Regions from separate parts of the Nonomuraea sp. NPDC049709 genome, predicted to be linked through region 2. Evidence: riboswitches for the same ligand, from Rfam matches in the RefSeq annotation. Region 2 holds a riboswitch; the other holds the start of a gene.

Region 1 (5,187 bases), on a different contig from region 2:
GGTTACCTCGCCCGCCACACGGGCGACACGTCCCTGCCGAGCCGGTTCTCCCTCAACAGGGACGCCTGCGCCGTCAACCGCTGAGCCTCAGGAAGCCACCGAGCACGGGGAGGGCCGGCCGCGACGCTCGCTGCGGCCCTCCCCGAACGCGTCGGGGTCACCCGGGGAGCGCATTCCTGTCACAGCTCGCCTACCTGTCCTGTCCAGAGGGGTGTAACCATCCGACGACGGCAAGGAGTGCATCATGGACACCCGCGCGTACCTCTTGGGCGAGACCTCCTGATGCATGCCGTCCTCCACACGGTGGGGATAGCGGTCGGCTGCGCCCTGGCCCTGGCCCCGGCCCTGCTGCCCTTCGCCCGGCCCGCCAGGAGATGGCCGCACGTCGTCATGGCGCTCGGCATGGCGCTCGGGCACCTGGGCGGCCTGTTCCTCCCCGCCGGGGTGCTCGCCCTGCTGACCGCCGGCTGGCTCTGCGGCTCCCCCTCCCGCCGCGCGGAAACCGGTCACCACATCCAGGACTTCGTGGTCATGTCCCTCCTCCTGGTCCTGACGGCGTTCAACGACCCCACGCCCGCCGGCGCCTCCTCACCGGCGCACTCCCACGGAGGCGGATCGCTGACCGCGGTGGCCCTGGTCATCGGGGTGGCCTGGACGTGCGCCCGGCTCCTCCACCTTCTCCCCGGGCGAAGCCCGGACCGCAGGACGCTCAGCCAGAACGCGTGCTCGGCCGGCATGGCGGCCAGCATGGCCTTCATGACCGCACTGGCCCTCTGACGCACGAGCGGACGTACGCGGCACCCTCAGCGTCGTAGCGCGACCAGTTCGCCCTTGCCGACGTTGATCGTGCTGACCGTCAGGCCGGGCTCCTGCCGGAGCAGGTCGTGCAGGGGGGCGATCTCCTCGGGGTGGGACAGGGCGTTGTCGGCCACGAGGATGCCGCCCCGGCGCAGGACGCGGTACGGATGGGGCCACCAGGACGGGTACTCGGGGCGTTCGGCGTCGAGGAAGAGCAGGTCCACCGCCCCGTCCGGCAGGTCCGCGAGGACGGCGCCGCCGTCGGCGACCCGGAACTCCACGTGGTCGGCCAGGCCCGCCTCGGCCGTCGTACGCCGGGCGTGGGCCTGGGCCTGGGCGTCGGTGTCGAGGCTGAGGACGTGACCGCCGGCCGCCCGGGCCGCGTCGGCCAGCCACAGCGTGGACACGCCGCGGGAGGTGCCGATCTCGACGATGGTGCGCGCATCGATGCTCTGGGCGAGGAACCAGAGGAACTCCCCGGCGTCGGGCTCCAGGACCCGCCACCGGTCCAGCCTGTCCTGCTGGGCGGCGTCGTGCCGGGCCGCGGCCTCGTTCAGGTCCTGGATGATCTTCCGTACCGTCGCGTCCACGGGTAGGAGTCTGCCCTACCTCCGACGTCATCCCGCACTCCGCAGGGGGGCCGCGACGCTCGACTGGTATCGGCAGCACGCGTAGCCCGGCTCTCCCGGAGCAAACACAACGGGTGGCGCAGGATCTCTCCTGCACCACCCGGTGTCCCTTGGCCATCGCACCTGGCAAGGAGCGTGCGGCCTACCTGGGATCAGGCCTTGTACTGGGGGTAGCCGTAGCCGACGACCTGGGACTTGGGCCGGATGCGCTGCTCGACCTTGCCGTTGCCGGTGTTGCCCTCGATCGTGGTGATCGTGCCGTTGCCGTTGTCCTGCTTGACCAGGCCCACGTGGTCGATGCCCGTGGTGCTCTTGCCGTTCCAGTCGAAGAAGACGACGGCGCCGGGCTTGGCGATCGTGCCCCAGTGCTGGTTGGTCTGGAACCACTTGGCGTAGGTGACGGTGTAGGCGTCCCAGCCCATGGTGGGGCGGACGCCGGCCTTCTCGCCGACCCAGGAGACGAACATGGCGCACCACGGAGCGTTGGCGTAGGCCCGTACACTTCCGCCGTCACGGGTGATGGTCTCCTGCGCCCGGGGCGAGGACATGTACCAGCTGTGGAACGGGGTGCCACCGCCCGCGGCGTTCTCGGCCACGCCGATCTGCGACTCGGCGACCTTCAGCACCGACTGCGCGGACACCTGACCCGCGGACTTCTGCGCCTGGGAGGAGTCGTCGGCGGCGAAGGCCGGACCGGCGGCGAGAACGGCACCGGCCGCCACGGCCGCCCCGACGGCGAACCGGGTGAGGCTCGCGGGCTTCAGGGCACGGGAAAGGGTGTACTTGGCCATTACTTGGATTGCTCCTCGCTTCCATGCCGCCTACCGGGTTAGCTGACGGGTTCGGGCGTGGAAGTGCCCTACGGTGCGCTCGGATCAGAGCGCGCCGATTCACCCCAGAAAAAAGTGGGTCCCCGGTTCCGCTGCATTCACGGATTCGGCGGGCCGCGTCACACATCCCTGCACGTACGTGCTGGTGAGACGCGGTCTCGACAAATGAACGGCGTCACGCGACAAGTGCTTGTCGTCAGGTCGTACGCCTTGAGTCCTCAAAGGTAAGCGAATCGCATAGAAAGATGCAAGCCGGGCCCTGGGAAAGGCAACAGGATCCCCTGCGACATAGGCGATCGCGACAGAATTCTTTACCCAAGCAGCATGGTGGACGGGGTTTAGGAGGGCAAAAGCGGTCGCATCACGAGTATCACAAGTCACAGCCGTTCCGGGGCGGCGACCAGGGCGGCGCCGGAAACTTTACCCAGCCCCGGAAACCCTTGCCGGCGCGGCTTTTCGGGCTGGTTCCCGCCGACGAACATGGGCCTTCGCTTTGCCGTACTTGCTCCCACTTTAGGGAGATCTGTACCTTTACTGGGCGCGGTCCGCCGCGCCCGCCGAATCCGCGACCCCGCGGAGCCGGGGATCCACTTTCCGGGGTGAATCGGACGCCGGCCCGAGCCGCGCCCGTAGGGGCGACTTCCAGTCCCGAACCCGTCAGCTAACCCGGTAGGCGGCATGGAAGAAGGAGTCGACATCCCCATGCTCAAGCCTCAGCTCGCCGCGATCGTCAGGAACCGCCGCCCCGCCGAGCTCTTCGCACTGGCCGTCGGAGGCGTGATCCTGGCCGCTACCACCGCCGTCACCGGCGCGACCGGTACGGTGCTCGCCTCGCCCACCGATCACGGCGCCACCGTGCAGGCAGCCCAGCACAGGACCCAGCAGCTCACGTACGGCCTGGACATCTCCAACTACGAGCCCCAGTACGACTGGGCCGCCAGCCCCGCCCAGTTCGGCATCATCAAGGCCACCGAGGGCACCGGCTTCCGCGACGCCTCGTTCGCCCGTCACTGGCGTGAGCTGGGCGACAAGGGCATCGTGCGCGGCGCGTACCACTTCGGCCACCCCGGCAACGACCCCATCGCCGAGGCCGAGCACTTCCTGTCCGTGGTGAACGCCCAGCCCGCCAAGGGCGGCGACCTGCTGGTCCTGGACCTGGAGACGACCGACGACAGGTCCGTCGCCCAGGTGAACGCCTGGGCCAAGGCGTGGCTGGCACACGTGAAGGCCAGGACCGGGATCACCCCGATGTTCTACAGCGGCTGGAACTTCGCCGACACGTACGGCAAGGGCCTGGCCGACTACCCCCTGTGGGTCGCCCACTACAGCAGGGCCAAGGGCGCGCTCACCCCGCCCGCCGACTGGAAGTCCTGGACCATCCACCAGTACACCGACTCCCCCATCGACCAGAACGTCTCCGCGCTGACCCCCGACCAGCTGCGCGACCTGGGCAGGCGCGCCGCCTGACCGGCGTCAGGCCCTCCCTGCCGCCCGGGGGGCACCCGCCGCGGAACCAGCGCCGCAGAGCCGAAGAGCAGGGCGGTGGCGAGCGAGGCCGGGGCGGGGCCGGGCAGCGCGTCGCCGCGAACGGTACGCCGGCCCGCTGAGACGGTCGGGGCGGCCCGGAAGGCCGGGAGCGGCAGCCCGATCCCGGCCTCCCGGTGGGTCACTCGAACGAGAGGGAGTCGATGGTGACGGTGCTGTCGCCGCCGTACCAGAAGCCCATCGCGAGCTGTCCGGGGGACGCGCGGTTGATCCCGTTCGCGGACATCGGAAGCCTGATGTCCTTGTACGCGGTGGTGATGGCCGGATGGCCGCCGCCGTCGAGCGTGAAGTCGCCGAAGGCCTTGGTCGCCCCGCCGAGACTGAGGTGGAAGTGGGCCTGCTCGCCCCCTGCCGCGCCCTTGATCCGGACGACGAGATGCGTGTACGCGGACAGGTCGGTGTACACGTCACTGCCGAACCAGCCGCAGTTGTCGTACCGCAGGCTGAGCGCCCCGCCGGACACGGCGCCGGAGCCGCCGCCGTTGAGGAAGCAGTTCCCGCCGGTCCACCTGCCGAGGTCGTTGCGGGCGGCGGACGGGTACGCCGGGTTGCCGTCGAAGTCGTCCACGACCAGGCCCGCGGACGTCGCCGGGAGGGTGACGACGGTGACCGGCGCCGACGCGGCGGAGGTGTTGCCCGCGGCGTCGTAGGCCCTGACGGTGTAGGTGTAGGAGGTCGCGGGGTTCAGCCCGGTCTCGGTGAAGGAGGTCGTCGCCGACGTCCCGGCCTGGGTGGTGCCGCGGTAGATGCGGTATCCGGCCACGCCGACGTTGTCCGTGGCCGCCGTCCAGGACAGGGTGACCGAGTTCGCGGTGCGTGACGGGGAGGTCAGCCCGGTGAGCGCGGTCGGCGCCGTGGTGTCCTGGCCGCCGCCGCTGCCGACGGTGACCGGGCCGAGGCCGAGCCAGCCGTCGGCGCCCTGGGTGGCGTTGGCGAAGCGAAGCCTCTTGGCGTTCGCGGAGACGGTCTCCAGCGGGTTCTTCACCCGGAGGACCCACTGGTAGCCGCCGTTGGGGACGCCGGAGAGGTTGACGCCGGTCTGGAAGTACTGCGGGTAGCCGTGGTCCAGATAGGTCGGGTCCGGGCCCACACCCCAGTCGGGGAACGCGCGGATCTTGAGCGGCATGACCGTGCGGAGGTCCCAGGACGTGTCGAAGGTCCTGACCACGGTCCCGGCGCTGTTCTTCAGGCCGAGGGTGACCGTCCACGGGTAGTAGAACGGCGCCACCCCGTTGTTCCTGATCCGTACGCCCACGTTCGTGGTGCCGCTCGCGGTGTCCTTGAAGTACGCGTTGTCGACGGTGAGGTCGTACCCCATGAGGCGGACGGCCGCCGCGACGTTCGGGTCGCCGGCCGCGTAACTCTGGCTCTGTTCGTTGATCTTC
Region 2 (5,187 bases):
CCCGCGGGCTGTCCGGCGGCACCCTGCACTGCTTCGACATCAGCGAGCGGTGGACGTCCGTGGCCCGCCGCTACTGGCACGAGGCGGGGGTGGCCGACCGGGTGACGCTCACGATCGGGCCCGCCAAGGAGACGCTCGCCACCTTCGACCAGACGGTCGACCTGGCCTTCCTCGACGCCGACAAGGGCAACTACCCCGCCTACTACGAGCTGCTGATGGACCGGCTGCGGCCGGGCGGGCTGCTGCTGGCGGACAACACGCTGCGCCGGGGCTGGGTGGCCGACCCGGCGCACGAGGAGACCACGACGGTCGAGATACGGCAGTTCAACGACCTGGTGATCGCGGATCCCCGGGTGAGCGTGCTGATGCTGCCCGTGGCCGACGGGATGACGATGATCAGGAAGAACTAGCGCGGGCCCTCGGGGCGGGCCCGCCGCCCCGGGGGAACACGATCAGACGATCTTGTGGACCCAGTTGTGGGCGTCGGGGCGGGCGCCGTACTGGATGCCCACCAGCTCCTCGCGCACCCGCATCGTGACCGGGCCGGGCGTGCCGTCGGCGACGGTCCAGGAGCGGTCGGCGCCCTTCACCACGCCCACCGGCGTCACCACGGCGGCCGTGCCGCACGCGAACACCTCCGTGAGCTCGCCCGACTCGCACGCGGACTGCCACTCGTCCACCGAGATGAGGCGCTCCTCGGTCTCCAGGCCCAGGTCGCCGGCCAGCTCCAGGATGGAGTCCCTGGTGATGCCGGGCAGCAGCGTGCCGGTGAGCTCCGGGGTGACGAGCTTGTTGCCGAAGACGAAGAACAGGTTCATCCCGCCCATCTCCTCGACGTACTTGTGCTCGCCCGCGTCCAGCCACACCACCTGGTCGCAGCCGTTCTCCACCGCCTGCCGCTGCGCGACGAACGCCGCGGCGTAGTTGCCGCCGCACTTGGCGAAGCCGGTGCCGCCCGGGGCGGCCCGCGTGTACTCGGTGGACAGCCAGACGGAGACGGGCTTGATCCCGCCGGTGAAGTAGGAGGCCGCCGGCGAGGCGATGACCATGTACTTGTACGTCTTCGACGGGTAGTTGACCCCGAGCCCCGCCTGGGTGGCGATCATGAAGGGGCGCAGGTAGAGGCTGTGACCCTCGGTGGTGGGCACCCACTCCTTGTCGGTCTCGACGAGGAGTTCCAGCGAGTCGACGAACGTCTCCTCGGGCAGCTCGGGCATGGCCATGCGCAGGGCCGAGCGGTTGAAGCGGGAGGCGTTCGCGTACGGTCGGAACGTCACGATCGAGCCGCTGATCTGGCGGTAGGCCTTCAGGCCCTCGAACAGCTCCTGCGCGTAGTGGAAGACCGAGGTTGCCGGGTCGAGCGAGAGCGGCCCGTACGGCATGAGCCTGGCGTCGTGCCAGCCCTGCCCCTCGGTGTAGTCGATCGAGATCATGTGATCCGTGAAGGTCTGCCCGAAACCGGGGTTCGCCAGTACCTGCTCCCGCTCGGCCGCGGTGCGAGCGTGGTCGGATAGCTGCACGTCGAAGCTGAGCTTCTGAGCGATGGTCATGACGGAGGTCCTTCTCTCTGCGATCTACCGAAATCTACCGGAATCTGCCCACTGTCTGCGGATCTGCGAGCCGGTGGCGGTGAGCAGCCGTGGCCGGGAGGGCAGTCCGTACTTCCTATTGTCTCGCCATATGGGATGGCAAGCGGCCAATGGGGGTGATAAGCCCATTCCACGGCCGGAACGCGGACGCGAAAAAGCGCCTGGCGAGTCCTCTCGGACCGCCAGGCGCTTCTTCGGGGCTAGGCGGTCCTAGCCGGATACTCGCGCGGTGATGTCGTCGCCGATCTCGGTCGTGGTGCGGCCGGCCCAGCCGGCGAGGCGCTCCACGATGTCGTCGGCGACCGCCTGCTCGACCTTGGCCGCCTCGGCGTGCAGGCCCAGGTGGTCGAGGAGCATGGCGACGGACAGGATGGTCGCGGTGGGGTCGGCCTTGCCCTGGCCGGCGATGTCGGGCGCGCTGCCGTGGACCGGCTCGAACATGCTGGGCGTGGTCCGCTCAGGGTTGATGTTGCCGCTGGCGGCCAGGCCGATGCCGCCCGCGACGGCCGCGCCGAGGTCGGTGATGATGTCGCCGAACAGGTTGTCGGTGACGACCACGTCGAAGCGCTCCGGCTGGGTGACGAAGAACATCGAGGCCGCGTCGATGTGGCTGTAGTCGGTGGTGACCTCGGGGTATTCCTCGGCCACCCGGTTGACCGTGCGCTGCCACAGGTCACCGGCGTAGGTGAGGACGTTGGTCTTGTGGACGAGGGTCAGCTTTCTGCGCGGCCGCGACTTGGCCTTCTCGAACGCGTAACGCACCACGCGCTCGACACCGTGGGCGGTGTTGAGCGACTCCTGGGTGGCGATCTCGTGCGGCGTGCCGCGCCGCATGGTGCCACCGGTGCCCGCGTAGAGGCCCTCGGTGCCCTCGCGGACGACGATCATGTCGATGTCCTCGGCGGGCGTGTCGGCCAGCGGGGTCTCGACGCCGGGGAACAGCTTGACCGGCCGCAGGTTGACGTAGTGGTCGAACTCGAACCGGAGCCGCAGCAGCAGGTCGCGCTCGAGGATGCCCGGCGGCACGCTGGGGTCGCCGATGGCGCCGAGCAGGATCGCGTCGTAGCCGCGCAGCTCGTCGAGCACCGCGTCCGGCAGCGTCTCGCCGGTGCGGTGATAGCGTGCGGCGCCCAGGTCGTAGTGCGTGGGCTCGATCTTCGTGCCTACGGCCTCCAGGACCTTGAGTCCTTCGGTTACGACCTCGGTGCCGATGCCATCCCCGGGGATGACGGCCAAGCGGATGTTACGCGACTCCATGGGCGGTACCTTACCGGCTCGTCTCGTCTGACGAACACATCATCTCATTTTTCGGACGTCCAGTTTTGAGCCATTTGCGACCTTTTGACCGTTTCGTTAGAGTCCGTCGGGCCTAATCCACGCAGCCGCTGCGTGGAGCCGGGGACCCAACTTTCCCCCAGGGGCGAATCGGCACCGCCGTAGGGCCGTCTTCCAGGCCCGAGCCCGTCAGCTAACCCGGTCGGCCGCATGGAAGGACAGTGTTCTGTCTCGCATCGCCATTGCCCTGGCGGCCGGTGTCGCCGGGCTCATCCTGGCCACCCCAGCCGCCCAGGCCGCCACCGACGAGGCCCGGGCCACCACGGACAAAGACACCACCACCCTGACCGGCGCCGAGATCAAGCGCATCCAGGAGGCGCAGGCCCCCACGCCCGCCTGGAAGGTCGCCCTCGACTACGCCATGGACAAACGCGGCACCCCGTACGTATGGGGCGGGACCAGCAGGAGCGGGTACGACTGCTCCGGGCTCATGCTCAGGTCCTACGAAGCCGCGGGCATCGAACTGCCGCGCACCGCCCGCGAACAGTACGGGGCATTTTCCAGGAAAATCGCATGGAACGATCTAAAGCCAGGTGACCTGGTGTTCTTCAGCAACCTGGGTCACGTGGGAATGATCTCGAAGCCCGGCTACATGGTGCATGCGCCGCGCACGGGCGACGTCGTGAAGGAGGAGAAGCTCTCGACCTGGCGCAGACAGGCGTTCGTGGGAGCGGTCCGGCCGGATCCCAAGGGCGTGCGCCAGTGGACCGAGGTGCTGAAGCAGCGCCGGTCCTCCGCCCCGGCCACGCTCACCGCCACCCTCTGAGAAGCCGAGAGCGGCCCCGCGAGCCCGGGGCCGCTCTCTTTCAGGTCGCCTCAGGGGCTCTCTTCCAGGTCGTCAGGGCACGATCGGGGCGGCCAGGCGCTCCACGAAGCAGGGGTTCGGGTACTGCTCGGCGAGGTCCAGCGGCTCGCCGTGGAAATGACCGTGGATCTGGACCTCGACGGGGTCGAAGATCCGCGGGCACGGCACGTTCGGGCGGAACCGGATCTGGTCGAGGTCACCGCCGATCTCGCGCAGCCTGTCGCAGCCGGCGAACGGGTCGGGGTGGTTGCCGTCGTCCGGGTCGCAGGTCAGGACCCAGCGCTGGGCCACACCGCCGTGGTACTTGGTGATGGTCAGCTCGGCCGCCTGCGCGTGGGCGGGAGCGGCGAGCAGGGCCGCGGTGGCCAGCGCGGGGACGGCGACGGCGGCGGCGCGGCGGATCGCGGTCAGGGAAGCGTGCATGGGGGGACCTCCTCATGGAATGGATACGGAGCGCGACGTTATCAGCACTCTCCGTATCCATAACGGCAGGTCTCCGTACCCCCTGCCCCAGGCGTAGCGTGGCGGCGGATCGGCCACGACTTCACCAGGCGGGCATCGGACCCGGCGGTACCAAGGCCGTGGCGCTCAGGGCCCGCTTCATCGACAGGTGGGCCGGCGAGTTCCTTGACGCCCGCCCCGGGGCCACCGTGCTGCACCTGGGCTGCGGGCTCGACACCCGCGTCCACCGGATGGACCCGCCGCCGTCGGTCCGCTGGTACGACGTGGACTACCCGGAGGTCATCGAACTGCGCGGCAGGCTGTTCCCCGGGCGCGCAGGTTGCGCCACGATCGGGTCATCGGTCACCGATCTGGCGTGGCTGGAGCGGGTCCCCGGCGACGCTCCCGCGCTGGTGGTCGCCGAGGGCCTGCTCTACTACCTCGACCCGACCGGGGGCGCGGCGGCCTGTCGATCACGCACCGCATCTCGGCCTGGATCGTCGGCGCCCTGCCGGCGATGAGGCGGACGGCCGTGTGCTACCGGCTGGAGTTCTGAGGGGCGCCGCCGTTGTCGCGGCGGTCCAGCGCGGTCTGGACGGCCTCGGCCGCCTCGTCGTCGTGGTCTTCGGCACGGTTCCAGGCATACATCTCGTACATGGGACCCATCTCTTCTCGCGGGCGCGTTCCAGAATTTCCTGAAGGGGGAAGCCGGACTCCGGTCGCGAATCCGACCGGGCCTGATCTCGTGGTCCGGGTCACGGACCGGACGAAGGGACTTAGTGGCCGACGCCAACGCCGCTCTCCGCGGCGGGTCGTCGACCTGCCCTAACAGGCCCCGCCGCGGCAGGTAATGAGTACGAGAACCTGGCGCATTACTCGACACAGTACCCGAGCATGCTGCTTGGATGTCCTACTATCTCGCATCGTGAGACGCAAAAGGGCCGCCACCCAAGACGGGTGACGGCCCCTCGGCCGGTGTGGGAGGTCAGTCCTCCAGGTCCACCGAACGGCCGCTCT

The links. Region 2 has a riboswitch for cyclic di-AMP ahead of AB0J69_RS17250 (C40 family peptidase). Riboswitches for the same ligand answer to the same signal wherever they lie in the genome.
Region 1: it holds a riboswitch for cyclic di-AMP, as region 2 does, so the genes downstream of both, AB0J69_RS49865 (CHAP domain-containing protein) here and AB0J69_RS17250 (C40 family peptidase) in region 2, are expected to answer to the same signal.

Annotation. Positions count from the first base shown of each region.
Region 1 covers NZ_JBFANM010000081.1:7,852-13,038, reverse strand. The annotation lists gene AB0J69_RS49880 (PQQ-dependent sugar dehydrogenase) at 1-84, shown strand, start outside; gene AB0J69_RS49875 (hypothetical protein) at 283-777, shown strand; gene AB0J69_RS49870 (class I SAM-dependent methyltransferase) at 804-1,388, opposite strand; gene AB0J69_RS49865 (CHAP domain-containing protein) at 1,580-2,218, opposite strand; cyclic di-AMP (ydaO/yuaA leader) riboswitch at 2,231-2,379, opposite strand; cyclic di-AMP (ydaO/yuaA leader) riboswitch at 2,803-2,947, shown strand; gene AB0J69_RS49860 (GH25 family lysozyme) at 2,960-3,724, shown strand; gene AB0J69_RS49855 (DUF4832 domain-containing protein) at 3,924-5,187, opposite strand, start outside.
Region 2 covers NZ_JBFANM010000015.1:118,120-123,306, reverse strand. The annotation lists gene AB0J69_RS17265 (O-methyltransferase) at 1-410, shown strand, start outside; gene AB0J69_RS17260 (branched-chain amino acid aminotransferase) at 453-1,550, opposite strand; gene AB0J69_RS17255 (3-isopropylmalate dehydrogenase) at 1,800-2,846, opposite strand; cyclic di-AMP (ydaO/yuaA leader) riboswitch at 2,946-3,087, shown strand; gene AB0J69_RS17250 (C40 family peptidase) at 3,286-3,690, shown strand; gene AB0J69_RS17245 (SSI family serine proteinase inhibitor) at 3,763-4,152, opposite strand; gene AB0J69_RS17240 (class I SAM-dependent methyltransferase) at 4,167-4,691, shown strand; gene serA (phosphoglycerate dehydrogenase) at 5,156-5,187, opposite strand, start outside.